One region of the Streptomyces sp. JLBG701 genome, then DNA from elsewhere that is predicted to be linked to it. Evidence: riboswitches for the same ligand, from Rfam matches in the RefSeq annotation. Region 1 holds a riboswitch; the other holds the start of a gene.
The links. A riboswitch is a leader RNA that binds a small molecule or an ion and turns the genes downstream of it on or off. The one in region 1 is predicted to bind ZMP and ZTP.
Positions count from the first base shown of each region.

Region 1 (8,385 bases):
GATCGTCCGGATACGTCATCCAGCCCCAGGACGCGCCCTCCCAGCTCCGGGCCCGCTAGGTGACGGACAGCGCGACAAAGCTTGCCGCCACCAGCAACGCGCAGCCCAACACGCAGGCGGCGAACAGGCGTTGGCGCAGCCTGCGGTACATCGCCTCGTACTCGGCCCGCAACTCCCTGCCGCGGTCGGCCGTACGGCGCCACGAGGTGCGGGCGAGTGCGAGGTACTCCGCCTCGAACCGCCCCTCCAGTTCCGCCCGTTGTCCTTCCGTCAGCCAGTCGAGCCGGGCGGTGAAGCGGGCGGCTGCCGTATTGGCTTCCTCGCGGACGGCCGCGATCATCAGGTGGCCCTCGATCTCGTTGAGGAGTACTCGGGTGTCGGGTGTGTGGCTGTTCATGGCCGTCACCGGGTCGTCAACTCCCGCTGTGGAGCCGGAGTTTGGGGGTGGTGCAGGTCGAACGCCGGGGATTCGCTGCGGATGCGGGGGAGGGCGACGAAGTTGTGGCGGGGCGGCGGGCAGGAGGTTGCCCATTCGAGCGAACGGCCGTAGCCCCAGGGGTCGTCGACCTCGACCTTCTTGCCGTACTTGGCCGTTTTCCAGACGTTGTAGAAGAACGGCAGCAGAGACGCGCCGAGCAGGAACGAGGAGATCGTCGACACGGTGTTCAGGGTGGTGAGGCCCTCCACAGCCAGATAGTCGGGAATCCGGCGCTGCATTCCGTTCACGCCCAGCCAGTGCTGGACCAGGAAGGTGCCGTGGAAGCCGATGAACAGCGTCCAGAAGGTGATCTTGCCGAGGCGCTCGTCGAGCATCTTGCCGGTCATCTTCGGCCACCAGAAGTGGAAGCCGGAGAACATCGCGAAGACGACGGTGCCGAACACGACGTAGTGGAAGTGCGCCACCACGAAGTAGGTGTCGGACGTCGCGAAGTCCAGCGGTGGCGAGGCGAGCATGACTCCGGTGAGGCCGCCGAACACGAACGTGATGAGGAAGCCGGTGGCCCAGAGCATCGGGGTCTCGAAGGACAGGGAGCCCTTCCACATGGTGCCGATCCAGTTGAAGAACTTCACGCCGGTCGGCACGGCGATGAGGAACGTCATGAAGGAGAAGAACGGCAGCAGTACGCCGCCGGTGACGTACATGTGGTGGGCCCACACGGTCACGGACAGGCCGGCGATGGAGACGGTCGCGGCGATCAGGCCCATGTAGCCGAACATCGGCTTGCGGGAGAAGACCGGGATGACCTCGGAGATGATGCCGAAGAACGGCAGCGCGATGATGTACACCTCGGGATGGCCGAAGAACCAGAAGAGGTGCTGCCACAGCAGCGCGCCGCCGTTGGCCGCGTCGAAGACGTGCGCCCCGAACTTCCGGTCGGCCTCCAGGGCGAACAGCGCGGCGGCCAGGACGGGGAAGGCGAGCAGGACCAGGACGGCGGTCAGCAGCACGTTCCACACGAAGATCGGCATGCGGAACATGGTCATGCCCGGGGCGCGCATGCAGATGATGGTGGTGATGAAGTTGACCGCGCCCAGGATGGTGCCGAAGCCGGAGAAGGCCAGGCCCATGATCCACAGGTCGGCGCCGATGCCCGGGGAGCGGACCGCGTCGGAGAGCGGGGAGTAGGCGAACCAGCCGAAGTCGGCCGCGCCCTGCGGGGTGAGGAAGCCGCCGACCGCGATGGTCGAGCCGAACAGGTACAGCCAGTAGGCGAACATGTTCAGCCGGGGGAAGGCCACGTCCGGTGCGCCGATCTGCAGCGGCATGATCCAGTTCGTGAAGCCGGCGAACAGCGGCGTCGCGAACATCAGCAGCATGATCGTGCCGTGCATCGTGAACGCCTGGTTGAACTGCTCGTTCGACATGATCTGCAGACCCGGCCGGGCCAGCTCGGCGCGCATGAACAGCGCCATCACGCCACCGATGCAGAAGAACGCGAACGACGTGACCAGATACAGCGTGCCGATCGTCTTGTGGTCAGTGGTCGTCAGCCACTTGAGGTGTCCCATGCCCCGCCTGTGTCCGCGCCCGGCCCCGACGTCACACTTCAGGGGCGCGACGAGAATCACGGAAACGGGTGTGACGATCCCGGGGATGCCGGACACGAACGGAACATGAGCAACGACGAGATCTTCGCCGCTGCCTATCGCGAGCACTACTGGGCGGTCAGCCGCTATGTCGCGCGGCGACTGGACGGGCGGACCAGCGAGGTGGAGGAAGTGGTGGCGGAGGTGTTCACCGTCGCCTGGCGGCGCCGGGCCGACCTCCCGCCGACGCCGCTGCCCTGGCTGTACGGCGTGGCACGCAACTGCCTCGCCAACGCGGTACGCGGCTATGGGCGACGCCGCCGGCTCGTCGACCGGCTCGGCAACGACGACACCGCGCACGGACGGCACCTGGTGGACAGTCCCGACGCGGAGACACCGGGTGCCTGGGTGCACGACGCGCTCGCCCGGCTCTCCCCGGCCGACCAGGAGGTGCTGCGGCTGACGGCATGGGAGGAACTCGGCGTCGACGAAGTCGCCGTCGCCCTCGGCTGCGGCACCCGGGCCGCGTCGATGCGGCTGCACCGGGCCCGGTGCCGGCTGAGAGCCGAGATCGACCGCATGTGCCCCGCGACCCAGTCGAACTCGAAGGAGTACGGCCATGGCTGACGAACTCGAACTCCTGCGCCGCGCCAACCCGGTGCCGACCGGCGGTCCTCATTTCGGCGACGGCCCGCTCGACCACAACGCCGAGCGGCGGCTCAACCGGCTGATGCGGGAACGGACTTCCCGCCGACCCCGGCTGCTTTGGGGCCTGGCAGCCACGGCCGTCGTCGCCGCGATCGTGTCGGCGCTGCTGTTCACCGGCCAGACCACCGCCCCGGCGGTCGCCGCACCCCGCCCGCTCGTGGTGCGGGCCGACTCCACCCCCGTATCCCTGGAAACCCTGGCGGGGCGCGCCCAAGCGGTCGACGGCGTGCTCAAGCTCCTCAAGGGCACGCACGTGCAGTCCTGGAGCATGGGCATGAGCGACGACAAGCCGCCGATCACGCTCCCCGAAGAGCGCATCGTGCGCTGGAAGGCGGACGGCGGTCACACGGAACTCGTCGTGGCGACCGACCCGCGGCATCCGGGCCGACCCGTCCTCAGCGGCGAGGGGAAGCTCGTCGAGGACGGTCACGTCCTCACCAGGCAGACGTACCCGCCGAGTTGGAGCGACGCCCCGCCGCAGTCGCCGCCCCCGCGCGACGCCGCAGGCCTGCGCGCCTACCTCCAGGAAGCCATGTACCTCGACACGGCGCCCGACACCGGTGAGCTCCTCGACGGCGTCCAGGTGCTGCTCGACAACTGGACCCTCGGCACACGGGAGTCGGCGGCGCTCGCCCGACTGCTGGCGGACGCCGAGGGGTTGAGGCCGGTCGGGCAGGTGACGGACCGGCTCGGGCGGCGCGGACAGGCGTACGTCTACGACCGGTCCGGCACCCGCCAGATGCTGATCATGGACCCGGTCACCGGCGCCGTACTCGGTCTGGAGACCACCTTCACCAAGGCGGAGCCCGAGTACGGCGTCCAGGCCGGGGACGTCATGGACTACAGCGCCTGGATGCGCTGACCCGGAGGGTCACATTCCGAGCTGCCGGGCGGCCGCGTCGACCGTCTGCTCCAGGAGCGTCGCGATCGTCATCGGGCCGACGCCGCCCGGCACCGGGGTGATGAGTCCGGCCCGCTCGACGGCGGAGTCGAAGTCGACGTCGCCGACGTTTCCGGGGTTGTAACCGGCGTCGACCACGACGGCGCCGGGCTTGATGTCCTCGCCGCGGATCAGCCGGGGGCGGCCCACCGCGGCGACCACGATGTCCGCCTCGCGGACGGCCGCCGACAGATCCCGCGTGCGCGAGTGGCAGTACGTCACCGTGGCGTCGCGGCCCAGGAGCAGCATGCCGACCGGCTTGCCGAGGATCGCGCTGCGGCCCACCACCACGGCACGCTTCCCGGACGGATCGACCTCGTACTCGTCGAGGAGGCGCATGATGCCGCCGGGCGTGCAGGACACGAAGCCCGGCAGCCCGAAGCTCATCGTCGCGAAGGACGCGAAGGTGACACCGTCGACGTCCTTCTCGGGAGCGATCGCCTCGAACGCCGCCCGCTCGTCGATGTGTTCGCCCACCGGGTGCTGGAGCAGGATGCCGTGCACGGCGGGGTCGTTGGAGAGAGACCGCAGCGTGTCGACCAGCTCCTCCGTGGTCGTGGCGGCGGGCAGCTCCACGTGGCGGGACTCGATGCCGGCCTTGCGGCAGCGGTTCTGCTTCATCCGCACGTAGGTGACGGAGGCGGGGTCCGCGCCCACCAGCACCGTCGCCAGACAGGGTGCCGATCCCGTGCGGTCGGTGAGGTCGGCGGCCTTCTTCGCGGTGTCCTCGACGATGCGCCGGGCGAGCGAGGTGCCGTCCATGAGCCGGGCCTGAGACATGATCCACTCCTGAGCTGATAGACCTCATCGCCCAGGCGCACGGCATCGACTCTGCGAGGGCCGCTCCCCGGTGGTGCTCCACCTCAGCGCCAGTCACGGCCCGCAGACAGCGTATCCGAGGCGGTACGGCGATCAGCAGGGGGTCAGGTGGAGCGGTGCCGGCGCCGGGCCGACCGGCGAAGGGACGCCGACAGCAGCCGGCCCGCGGTGGCGACCGGCCAGGTCCGCCAGGCCCTGCCCGTACGTGATCTGCCCATTCCGGCCCGGGCCGAGAAGGTCCAGTTCAGATGGGATGTGAACTGGACCTTCGCCGCCTTTCTGCCTACTCGTCCCATGCCTGGATCATGGTCTGTTCGGCGATCTTGCCGTTACGCAGCGACACCATCGACTCGGAGTACACACGGACCCCGTCCGAGTACTCGCAGGATTCGGTGAAGGCGACACGGTCGCCCTGGGTGACGCACTGCTCCAGCTTGTGCGTCTTGATGTCGCGGTTGTAGACGTCGTCGAACATCGCGCCGATCTCGTCACGGCCGTGCAGGACCTTGGGGTTGCTGGGCTGGGTGTTGCGGTCCACGACGCGTATCTCCGCGTCGTCCGCGTAGAGCGACAGGAGCGTCGCCGCAGTGTGTCCTTCGATGGCCCGGCGCAGTGCTTCGGTGTCGAAGCCGGGGCGTGCCGTGGTGCCCATGATGAACCTCCTTCGGGGGCCACGGCCCGATGAGGAGCGGGCCGCGAGAGGGTCCCTCCTTCGAGACTCCTCCGCCGCAGCGGGCTCGGCAAGCGCAGTCGACACGCTCGTCCTGACGGGTGAGCGACACGATCGGCCCGTGTCCGCCCCGGGCCTGGTGCCGTTGCTGAATACATGATCTCAACACGACGTATTGTCGCCGCCGTTGGTCTCGCCGTCGGTGTCACGGGCATGGCCGCTCCGCTGGCGAGCGCCGCCGATGCGGGCGCCCAGAACGACGGCCTGCGCCCCATGGCCATGCTGGACTCGCTCGCGGTGAGCGACATCCCCGCCGAGCACAAGGAGCGGATCCCGCGGGTCTCCCAGCAGCTGGCGGGCCTCAACAAGCTGAACGACCTCGACCAGCTGCACCAGGTCACCGATCTTGCCGCCCCCGTGACCGGTCTGCTCCCCGGCATCCAGTACTGACGCTCCGCCGCGTCACACGTCCGCGTCGAGGGCCGCCCGGAAACGGGCGGCCCGCGACGTGTGAGCGGGCGCTCAGCCCGCCGTGGCGAGGAACTGCGTGGCCGCCAGCTCGGCGTAGAGCGGATCGCCGGCCACGAGCTCCTGGTGGGTACCCACCGCGCGGACCCGGCCCGCGTCCATGACCACGATCCGGTCGGCCATCGTCACCGTGGACAGCCGGTGCGCGACGACGAGAACCGTGGTCGTACGGGCGACATCGGCGACGGTGTCGCGCAGGGCGGCCTCGTTCACCGCGTCCAGCTGGGACGTCGCCTCGTCGAGGAGGAGCAGCCGGGGGCGGCGCAGCAGGGCGCGGGCGATGGCGACGCGCTGACGTTCGCCGCCCGACAGCTTGGTGCCACGGTGGCCGACGAGCGTGTCGAGGCCCAGGGGGAGCCGGGAGACCAGGCCGTCCAGGCGCGTCGTCTTGAGTACGCGGGCGAGGGCGTCGTCGTCCGCGTCGGGGTTGCCAAGGAGCAGATTGGCGCGCAGGGAGCCCGACAGGACCGGGGCGTCCTGCTCCACATAGCCGATCGCGGAACGGAGTTGGGGCAGATCCCAGTCCGCGAGATCCCGGCCGTCGAGCGTGATGACGCCGGCCTCGGGGTCGTAGAACCGCTCTATGAGGGAGAACACCGTGGTCTTGCCCGCGCCGGACGGGCCGACGAACGCCGTCATGCCCTGGGCGGGGACGGTGAAGCTCACGCCGTGGTGGACGTAGGGGAGGTCGTCGGCGTAGCGGAAGCGGACGTCGTCGAAGGTGAGGGCGGCCGGGGACGCTCCGGTGGCCGGTAGGGGAGCGGGCCGGGAGGCGGGTTCGGAGGGCATACGCAGCGCCTCCTGGATACGGGCAAGGGCCGCGGCGCCCGTCTGGTACTGCGTGATCGCGCCGACGACCTGCTGGATCGGCGACATCAGATAGAAGACGTAGAGCAGGAACGCGACCAGCGTGCCGACGGCGATCGAGCCCGTCGCGACGCGTGCCCCGCCCACCGCGAGGACCGTGATGAAGGCGATCTGCATCGCCAGCCCGGCCGTGTTGCCCGCGGCCGCCGACCACTTGGCGGCGCGCACGCTCTGCCGCCACGACTCCTCGGCCGCCGCGTGCAGCGTCTGCTCCTCGCGGTGCTCGGCGCCGGACGCTTTGACCGTGCGCAGCGCGCCCAGGATCCGCTCCAGGGAGGCGCCCATCACGCCGACCGCGTCCTGCGCCCGCCGGCTCGCCTTGTTGATACGCGGCACGATCGCGCCGAGCACCACGCCCGCACCGAGGATCACGGCCAGCGTCACGCCCAGCAGGACCGGGTCGACCACGCCCATCATCACGACGGTCGCGATCAGTGTGAGGCCTCCGGTGCCCAGACCGACGAGTGAATCGGTCGTCACCTCGCGCAGCAGCGTCGTGTCCGAGGTGATCCGGGCCATCAGGTCACCGGGCTCGCTACGGTCCACGGCCGGGATCCGCAGCCGCAGCAGATACGACGACAGGGTGCGCCGCGCACCGAGCACCACCGACTCGGCGGTGCGCCGCAGCACGTACGAACCCAGCGCGCCCACCGCCGCGTTGGCGACGACCAGCGCCGACATCGCCAGCAGCGCGCCGGTGATGGAGCGGTCGTGCGACAGGTTGTCGATGAGGCCCTTCGCCACCAGCGGCAGCAGCAGGCCGGTGGCCCCGGTGACGAGCGAGAGCAGTGCGCCTGCCAACAGGGCCCAGCGGTGCGGGCGTACGTAGCCGAGGAGCAGGCGCCATGCGGGCGGGGTGGGCTCTGTCTCAGCGATGCCGATGCTCACGGCGCTCCTCGGGGGTTGGTCGGAGCATCAGGCTACGTCGCCGTCTGTGGGCCCGGTGGGGGCTTGTCGCGCCCCGCGGCGGAGCCGCTGATGGACACAGCCCCGCGCCCCTTTCGGGGCGCTGTCGTGCACCGGAACTTCATCCGTCCCGTTCAGCGCTGTGCCAGTGCCGCCAGCGTTGCTTCCAGGTCCGCCGGGCTCGGGCGGTTGTGCGGGAGCTTTGACAGGAGTGCCGCCATTCCGCAGGTGTTGGTGAGCGCCGAGAAGACCAGGCCGCCCGCGATGCCGGCGGACAGCAACTGCCAGGCGGGGTGCAGGAGCCCGAGGGCCAGACCTGCCAGGACCACACTGCCCGCTGTGAGGCGGACCTGGCGTTCCATGGACCAGACGGTGCGGGTGCCCGGCGACGGGCGGTGTACGTCGTGACCGCGGGCCGCCCAGCTCTGGGTGCCGCCCGTCAGCGTCATGGCCTGTATGCCGTGTTCGGCGAGGATGCCGCAGGCGTTCTCCGAACGGGCGCCGGAGGCGCAGACGACGAGGAGTTCGCCTCGGAGGCTCTGGAGCGCGGGGAGGGCGCGCCGGATCTGGTCCAGGGGGATGTTGAGGGCGCCGGGGAGATGGCCGGCGGCGAACTCGCCCGGCGTACGGACGTCGACGACCGTCAGCTGGGGGAGGCGCGTGCGGGCCTCGTCGGCGTCGAGGGCGAGAGGGTTGCTCATGAGGAATGCGATCCTTCCGGCGGGACTTGTGTGAGGTGGGGAATCCCAAGGGGAGGGTAAAATACCCCCAAGGGTATGTAGAGGAGTTGTTGTGGAGCTGCAGTTCGAGGTTGATGAGCTCAAGTCGGTGCTGAACCGGCTGCGCCGGGCGCAAGGGCAGATCTCCGGTGTGATCAAGATGATCGAGGAGGGACGCGACTGCGAGGAGGTCGTCACCC
Region 1 covers NZ_CM178588.1:10,432,303-10,440,687, forward strand. The annotation lists gene AC5DRG_RS47705 (hypothetical protein) at 56-397, opposite strand; gene ctaD (aa3-type cytochrome oxidase subunit I) at 403-2,010, opposite strand; gene AC5DRG_RS47715 (RNA polymerase sigma factor) at 2,116-2,655, shown strand; gene AC5DRG_RS47720 (CU044_5270 family protein) at 2,648-3,598, shown strand; gene AC5DRG_RS47725 (bifunctional 5,10-methylenetetrahydrofolate dehydrogenase/5,10-methenyltetrahydrofolate cyclohydrolase) at 3,608-4,456, opposite strand; ZMP/ZTP riboswitch at 4,479-4,563, opposite strand; gene AC5DRG_RS47730 (hypothetical protein) at 4,600-4,791, opposite strand; gene AC5DRG_RS47735 (nuclear transport factor 2 family protein) at 4,779-5,147, opposite strand; gene AC5DRG_RS47740 (hypothetical protein) at 5,322-5,615, shown strand; gene AC5DRG_RS47745 (ABC transporter ATP-binding protein) at 5,688-7,442, opposite strand; gene AC5DRG_RS47750 (rhodanese-like domain-containing protein) at 7,601-8,167, opposite strand; gene AC5DRG_RS47755 (metal-sensitive transcriptional regulator) at 8,259-8,385, shown strand, end outside.

Region 2 (8,385 bases), 3.4 Mb from region 1:
AGGCCATGGCCCCATTCTCTCAGGTGTTGGGGCCCGATCCGGAACGGGTCGCGGACTCTTCGGAAACAGGTGGGAACCGATCTGCCTCCGGCGGTGTAACAAGAGTGTGAGGACGCGGGAGGGGGGCCGCATCGTCGATGAGGCCGCGGTGATCGCACGCGTACGCGCCGGAGAGCCGGAGGCGTACGCGGAGCTGGTGCGGGCCCATACGGGCATCGCACTGCGTGCGGCGGCGGCGCTCGGGGCGGGTGCGGACGCGGAGGACGTGGTGCAGCAGGCCTTCGTGAAGGCGTACTGCGCGCTGGGCAGATTTCGGGACGGCTCGGCCTTCAAGCCGTGGCTGCTCTCGATCGTCGCCAATGAGACGAGGAACACAGTGCGGACGGCTGCCCGTCAGCGCACGCTCGCCGGTCGTGAGGCGGCCTTCGTTGAGGCGGAGCCGCTGATACCGGAATCGGCGGACCCGGCGGTCGCCACGCTGGAGACGGAGCGCCGCGCGGCGCTGCTGGCCGCCCTGGAGCAGCTGAGCGAGGAGCACCGCCTGGTCGTCACCTACCGCTATCTCCTGGAGATGGACGAGCCCGAGACCGCCCAGGCCCTGGGCTGGCCCCGCGGCACGGTGAAGTCCCGGCTCAACCGCGCCCTGCGCAGGCTGGGCCGACTGCTGCCGGATTTCCGGCCTCGGGAAGGGCGGGATGGAGAAGGGGGTGATGAGCGTGGGTGACGGACGGGATGTGAGTGGCGGACAGGAGTCCTACGACGGTGAGGGCGGCGAGCGGCGTCGGCGCTCGGAGGCCTCCTGGCTGCCCGAGGAGCTGCGGGCGCTCGGGCGCTCACTGGACGGGCCGGGGGCGGACGGGGCCTCGGGCTCCGAGTCGATGGTCGAGCGGGTGCTGGAGCAGATACTCGCCGAGCGGCTGCCGGTGCCGGTGGCCGAGCCGCGAAGGGCCGGTGCGCGGCTGGGAGCAGTGGGCCAGTGGACTCGGGTGCGGTGGCGCTCACTGACCGCTGTGCTGTGCGGCCTGGTGACGGTCCTCGTGCTCACGCCTCCGGTGCGGGCGGCGGTGGTCGACTGGTTCGGCTTCGGCGGGGTCGAGGTGCGGTACGACCCGACGGCGACGCCCTCGCCGGGGGCGGGGGTGCCCGGCTGTGGGCGGGCGGTCTCGCTCGCGCAGGCGGAGCGGCAGGCCGGGTTCGCGCCTGTGGTGCCGGACGCGCTGGGCACGCCGGACGCGGTGACGGTGACTGGGGAGCCGCGAGGGCGATATCTGGTGAGCCTGTGCTGGCGCGAGCAGGGGAAGACGATACGGCTCGACGAGTATCCGGCAGGCCTGGACGTCAGCTTCGCCAAGAGCGTGCGCGAACAGCCGGAGTGGATCCCGCTGGGCGGGGACTCCTCGGGCATCGGCTCGCCGAACGACATCGCGCTGTGGTTTCCACGGCCTCACCTGCTGAGTTTCTGGCTGGTGGACCGGGACGGGTCTCATTACACGCGCGAGCAGCGGACCGCCGGGCCGACCCTGCTGTGGATGCATGACCCGGGCAGCGGGGACGTGACGCTCCGCCTCGAAGGTGTGGCGTCGAAGGAGCGGGCGGTGGGGATCGCGAAGTCCCTTGATGGGGAGGCCTTCGGCTAAGCGGTTTCTGCTGGTTCTCGGCCGGCTGGGCCGCTGAGCCCGCTGGTGGGGGGTATCCCATCCCGGCGATTGGGCCCCTTGGCCAGGCGGCGAGGGGAAAGCCGCAGGTCGGCTGCCGCCGAGCTGGCCCGAACGCTCCAATCACCCCCTCCAACATGACCAGCGAGCCTGATGTGCCCTCGGTGAGGGGTCGGGGAATCCCCGAAATTGTGCGCGTGGGGTGGGAACCCCGCCGCGTCGGGCGGTGTACCAGAAGTGACACGCGGCTCGCGAGCGGGCCGGACTGGGCTCGACCGGTTGGGGGATGGGATGCGGAGAGGCAGGGTTCGTGAACTGACGGCGGTGATCGGGGCGTTGGCGGTCACGCTCGCTCTGATGGTGTGGGGTGCGTGGTCCGCGGCGGCGGGCGGGCCGACGAGTGTGCTGGTGGCCTCGCCGGTGAGCACGGAGACGGCGTCGCTGTACTACTCCGACGAGGAGTACCTGGAGCTGGAGCAGTTGCTCGGCCCACCCGGCACCGGCATCGGCGACAGGCCGCCGGAGGTCGATGTGATGAACTCCCGGCAGATCAACGTCACGTGGTTGGTGCACGATGTGTCGCCCTGGCGGTTCGACCGCGTATACCCGGCGTCCGACTCCAACGCCGTCTGGATCCATACGGCGACACAGCTCCCCGAGCTCTCGAAGGGTTACTGGCACCGCGCTGAGCGCCCTGGCGAACTGCGCACCCTGTTCAAGGAACTGGGCGTCATGGGCAAGCCCTCGTCCCAGGGGAACTCCGGCATCCGCCCGACCCCCTTGCAGTCGGCGCCGGAGGCGTCAGACGCCGACACGGAGGACGTGACGACCACCGAGACGGCGGCCACCCCACCGGGATCGGGCGGCGGCACCGACTGGTGGTGGGCGATACCAGGCTTGGCGGCCGGAGCCGTACTGGCGTTGGTGCTGCGGCCGTTCGCCTCACAGTTGCCGTTGGACCGGTGGCGGCGGGCTCGGGAGCCGGGCCCCCGGCGGGAGTTGCGGGACGTGTGAGCCCAGCACAGGAGCTGCGGGGCGGGTGAGCCGGCATCGGCGACAGCTGCTGATACGCCACGCGGCGGCCCGGCATGAAGCCGGACCGCCGCGGGTGGAGCTACGACCAGTGGTCTGGAGGTCAGCCGAGGTCGATCTCCGGGTAGAGCGGGAAGGCGGCCACGAGGTCGGTTGCCCGGTGGGAGATCTCGTCCGCGATCTTCGGGTCGAGGACGTGAGCGGCCTTGGAGGGGGCGCCGGACTTGGTGGTGCCCGCCTCGGTGGTGGTGAGGACGCGGTCGATGAGGCCCGCGACCTCGTCCATCTCGGCGGTGCCCAGGCCACGGGTGGTCAGGGCGGGGGTGCCGATGCGGATGCCGGAGGTGTACCAGGCGCCGTTGGGGTCGGCCGGGATGGCGTTGCGGTTGGTGACGATGCCCGAGTCGAGCAGGGCGGCCTCGGCCTGACGGCCGGTGAGGCCGTAGGAGGAGGCGACGTCGATCAGGTTGAGGTGGTTGTCCGTGCCGCCGGTGACGAGGATGGCGCCGCGGCGCATCAGACCCTCTGCCAGGGCGCGGGAGTTGTCGACGATGCGCTGGGCGTAGTCCTGGAAGGAGGGCTGACGGGCCTCGGCGAGGGCGACGGCCTTGGCGGCCATGACATGCGGGAGCGGGCCGCCGAGGACCATCGGGCAGCCGCGGTCGACCTGGTCCTTGAGGGAGTCGTCGCACAGGACCATGCCGCCGCGCGGGCCGCGCAGCGACTTGTGGGTGGTCGTGGTGACGATCTGGGCGTGCGGGACCGGGTCGAAGTCGCCGTTCAGGACCTTGCCGGCGACGAGACCGGCGAAGTGCGCCATGTCGACCATGAGCGTGGCACCGACCTCGTCGGCGATCTCGCGCATGATGCGGAAGTTCACGAGACGGGGGTAGGCGGAGTAGCCGGCGACGATGATCAGCGGCTTGAACTCGCGGGCGGACACCCGCAGCGCCTCGTAGTCGATCAAGCCGGTGGCCTGGTCGGTGCCGTAGGAGCGCTGGTCGAACATCTTGCCGGAGATGTTCGGGCGGAAGCCGTGGGTGAGGTGGCCGCCGGCGTCCAGGGACATGCCGAGCATGCGCTGGTTGCCGAAGGCCTGGCGAAGTTCGGCCCAGTCGGCCTCGGAGAGGTCGTTGACCTGGCGGACGCCGGCCTTCTCCAGGGCGGGGACCTCGACTCGCTGGGCCAGGACGGACCAGAAGGCGACGAGGTTGGCGTCGATGCCGGAGTGCGGCTGGACGTAGGCGTGGCGGGCGCCGAAGAGTTCCTTGGCGTGTTCGGCGGCGAGGGACTCGACGGTGTCGACATTGCGACAGCCGGCGTAGAAGCGGCGGCCGATGGTGCCCTCGGCGTACTTGTCGCTGAACCAGTTGCCCATGGCGAGCAGGGTGGCCGGGGAGGCGTAGTTCTCGGAGGCGATCAGCTTGAGCATCTCGCGCTGGTCGGCGACCTCCTGGCCGATGGCGTCGGCGACGCGCGGCTCGACGGCACGGATCACATCGAGGGCGGCACGGAAGGCGGTGGACTCGTTGGAGAGGGCGGAGAGAGGCACAGAATTGTCGGGCATCGGGGACCTCCGGACGTGGCGTTCGGCGTTCACGGTACGGCCCAGGCGCACGGCACACATTGCAGCTCGGGCCGCTCCCCGATGGTCGGTCCCATCCCAGCGCGCCAGTCACGGCCCGCCGGTCAGCCTACCGGGCGTGCCGAACGGTGCGGCTCCTGCGTCCACCATGCGGGCGACGATAAGAAGGGAGTCACCCTCACACCCGGGAGACGCCGTGACCGCTACGGAAGCACTCATCGCCGCAGCCGACGCGCACAGCGCGCACACCTACCACCCGCTGCCGGTGGTCGTCGCCACCGCCGACGGTGCGTGGATGACCGATGTGGAGGGGCGCCGGTATCTGGATCTGCTGGCCGGTTACTCGGCGCTCAACTTCGGGCACCGCAACCGGCGGCTGATCGAGGCGGCGAAGGCGCAGCTGGATCGGGTGACGCTGACGTCGCGGGCGTTTCATCACGACCGGTTCGCGGCGTTCTGCGAGCAGTTGGCCGAGCTGTGCGGGATGGAGCTGGTGCTGCCGATGAACACCGGTACGGAGGCGGTGGAGACGGCCCTGAAGACGGCCAGGAAGTGGGGGTACCGGGTCAAGGGCGTGCCGCCGGAGCGGGCGAAGATCGTGGTCGCGGGCAACAACTTCCACGGCCGTACGACGACGATCATCAGCTTCTCCACGGACCTGGAGGCGCGGGCGGACTTCGGGCCGTACACGCCGGGGTTCGCGATCGTGCCGTACGGGGATCTGACGGCGATGCGGGAGGCGATGACCGAGAACACGGTGGCGGTGCTGCTTGAGCCGATCCAGGGCGAGTCGGGGGTGATCGTGCCGCCGGCCGGTTATCTGCCGGCGGTACGGGAGCTGACCCGGGAGCGGAACGTGCTGTTCGTCGCCGACGAGATCCAGTCGGGGCTGGGGCGGACGGGACGCACCTTCGCGTGCGAGCACGAGGGGGTCGTACCCGATGTGTATGTCCTCGGGAAGGCGCTCGGTGGCGGGGTCGTGCCCGTGTCGGCCGTGGTGTCGAGTGCGGAGGTGCTGGGGGTGTTCCGGCCGGGCGAGCACGGGTCGACGTTCGGCGGGAATCCGCTGGCCTGTGCGGTGGCGTTGGAGGTGATCGCGATGCTGCGGACCGGCGAGTACCAGGCGCGGGCCGCTGAGCTGGGCGAGCATCTGCACCGGGAGCTTGGCGCGCTGGCCGGCACGGGCCCGGTCACCGCCGTGCGCGGGCGCGGGCTGTGGGCGGGGGTCGACATCGCTGCGGCGTACGGCAGCGGGCGGGAGGTCTCCGAGAAGTTGATGGATCGGGGCGTGCTGGTGAAGGACACACATGGGGCGACGATCCGGATCGCGCCGCCGTTGGTGATCGGGAAGGAGGATCTGGACTGGGGGTTGGACCAATTGCGGGGGGTGCTGTCCGGGGGGTGAGGTCACCACCCGGGGTGCGTTCCGCGAGTCCGGAAGGGACGGTCGCCCCGTCCCCTCCCCTACAGTCGCTTTGTGATCTTCGGGATGGTGTGTGCCCTTGGGGCGGCGGTCTGCTTCGGTACTGCGACGGTGTTGCAGGCGGTCGCCGCGCGGGCCGCGAGTACCGGGGCGGGTGGGGACGTCGCGCTGTTGCTGCGGGCGTTGCGGCAGTGGCGGTATCTCGTCGGGCTGGGGTTGGACGGGGTGGGGTTCGTGTTCCAGATCGCGGCGCTGCGGTCGATCCCCATCTACGCGGTCGCGGCGGCCCTCGCGTCCAGTCTCGCGGTGACGGGGGTGGTCGCGGCGTGGCTGCTGCGGGTGCGGTTGAGCGGGGTGGAGTGGGGTGCGGTGGGGGTGGTGTGCGCCGGGCTCGCGATGTTGGGGCTGGCGTCCGGGGCGGAGGGGGATCGGGCGGGGTCGACTGAGTTGAAGTGGGCGATGTTCGCCGTTGCCGTCGGTGTGTTGTTGCTCGGGCTGGTCGGTGGGCGGTGGTCCGGGCGGGGGCGGGCGTTGGTGCTTGGGCTGGGGGCCGGGTTCGGGTTCGGGGTGGTGGAGGTGTCGGTGCGGTTGATCGACTCGCTCGAGGTGCCGGAGCTGCTCGCCAATCCGGCGACGTATGCCCTGCTGGTCGGTGGGGGTGCGGCCTTTTTGTTGCTGACCTCGGCCCTTCAGCGGGGCTCGGTCACCACGGCTACCGCCGGGATGGTGATCGGCGAGACGATCGGGCCGGCGGCGGTGGGCGTGGTGTGGCTCGGGGACCGTACGCGGGACGGGCTGACGTGGCTGGCGGTGGTGGGGTTCTGCGTCGCTGTTGGGGGCGCGTTGGCTCTGGCGCGGTTCGGGGAAGCGCCGGCCTCCGGCGGTGGGGCCGAGGATCGTGCGGGTGCCTCCGGCGGTCGGGGTGGGGGGCGTGCGGGTGTCTCGGGGTGACCGTCCTGGGGGCTGCGCCCCCAGACCCCCCCTTCGGCCCGAAGGGCCTCGTCCTCAAACTCCCCCAGAGGGGGGACCCCCAGACGGGCTGAATTTGCCTGGACCGGCGCTGAGAAGTGCGGCCTCTTCGGGGTGGGTGGGGGTTCGGGGTGGCGGTCGTCGTCCTCGCACGCGATCAGCCCCTCACCCACATCAGCTCCCTCACATCATCCAGCCCACCTTCCCCACCGACCCCTCAACCGCCTCCCGCCAACACCCCCCTCACGTCATCGCCTCCGCGATCCCGTCCCACAGTCGCGACCGCGCCTCCAAGGCCAGGATCGCCGTCTCCACCGCCTGTTCCCAGCGCACGTCGTCCGTGCCGCACAGGTCGGCCACCATCTGCATGGCCATAGGGGTGTGTTCCTCGCCGTCGACCTCGATGTGGCGGGCGAGGTAGTCGCGGAAGAGGGGGAAGTGTTCCGTGCCCTCCTTCTTGATGACCTGGTCGAACATGTCGGGGATCAGGTCCTCGCGGGAGAAGGCGAAGGCGGCGGCGCGGCAGTGCAGGGGGCGGTCCTCGATGATGGCGAAGGTTGTGCGGACGAACTCGTTGGCGGGGGCGGGGACTTGGGCGGCGCGTAGGGCCGCCGGGATGCCGTGGCCCTCCACCAGGAGGTCGAGGAAGGTGTCGATGCGGGTGGTGTCGGCCGACGCCTCGTCCATGGCGGCGCGGTAGAGCTCGAAGTGGCTGGTGAAGCCGCCGTTCAGCTCGTCGCTCTCCTCCACCAGGACTATGTCGTTGATGAGTCGCCGGCTCACCTCCGAACCGCGCGGCACCCAGGGGACCTCGACGCAGGTCAGGTCGCGCTGGAGCGACTTGAGGAGGGACATGAAGTCCCATACCGCGAAGACGTGGTGGGCCATGAAGGTGGCCATGTCCTCGCGGCTGTTTATGCGCTGGTAAATGGGGTGGGCGGTTACTTCTTTTCGCGCCGATTCGATCACGGAGCGGGCCCTGTCAATTCCCTCGTGGCCCTTGTTGTTCATATCCCAGTCGTACCTGGACATGAGTCTCCTTCGGTCGGGGAAATCGATCGTGCAGCCCTTTCGGTCCGTCCGGCAAGCGCTTCACCGAATTTCGGGAAAGTTACCTCCAGTACGGTCCGATAGAGTGCGTCAAGAGCGATGAAAGGCTGATAAAGAGTCATCATCCGGACACCTGAAACAACTTCACAGAACTTCGTTCAAAATTTGAACGTGCTGTGGAGGTTTCGCGTACTCGACGGCGTGACCAGTAATCCCGTCACCGTCACCGTTGCCTTTCAGGTGACGCCGGGCCGTGAGGCCGACTTCCACTCGTGGGGGTGGGCGATGCTGGGCGCGAGCGCGCAGCAGCCGGGCTTTCTGGGGGGTGGCGTCCTTGTCGACCGAGAGGCGGAGTGGCATGTGGTCTATCGCTTCGCCAGCGAGGGAACGGCCCGGGCCTGGGAGGACTCGGCCGCGCGGGCTCAGTGGGACGCCCGGGCGGTGGGCGTCGCCCGGCAGACCGAGCGCAGGAGCGTGCGCGGCTCCAAGATGTGGTTCGACTCACAGACGACCACGCCCAAGGCGCCCGCCCCGCCGGCGAAATGGAAACTCTGGTTTGTGAACATGAGCGCGGTTTTTCCGCCCGTGCTGCTGTTCAATCTGATCGTTCTGCCTTATCTCGGGGGACTCAATCCGCTCATCCGCACGCTGCTGTTGTGCCTGTGTGTCAC
Region 2 covers NZ_CM178588.1:7,079,889-7,088,273, reverse strand. The annotation lists gene trpS (tryptophan--tRNA ligase) at 1-7, opposite strand, end outside; gene AC5DRG_RS32865 (RNA polymerase sigma factor) at 107-724, shown strand; gene AC5DRG_RS32860 (hypothetical protein) at 711-1,637, shown strand; gene AC5DRG_RS32855 (hypothetical protein) at 1,947-2,669, shown strand; gene AC5DRG_RS32850 (glycine hydroxymethyltransferase) at 2,791-4,254, opposite strand; ZMP/ZTP riboswitch at 4,287-4,376, opposite strand; gene rocD (ornithine--oxo-acid transaminase) at 4,421-5,677, shown strand; gene AC5DRG_RS32840 (DMT family transporter) at 5,762-6,646, shown strand; gene AC5DRG_RS32835 (DUF3050 domain-containing protein) at 6,908-7,696, opposite strand; gene AC5DRG_RS32830 (antibiotic biosynthesis monooxygenase) at 7,880-8,385, shown strand, end outside.
Region 2: linked by a shared signal. The riboswitch ahead of AC5DRG_RS32850 (glycine hydroxymethyltransferase) and the one ahead of AC5DRG_RS47725 (bifunctional 5,10-methylenetetrahydrofolate dehydrogenase/5,10-methenyltetrahydrofolate cyclohydrolase) in region 1 are both predicted to bind ZMP and ZTP.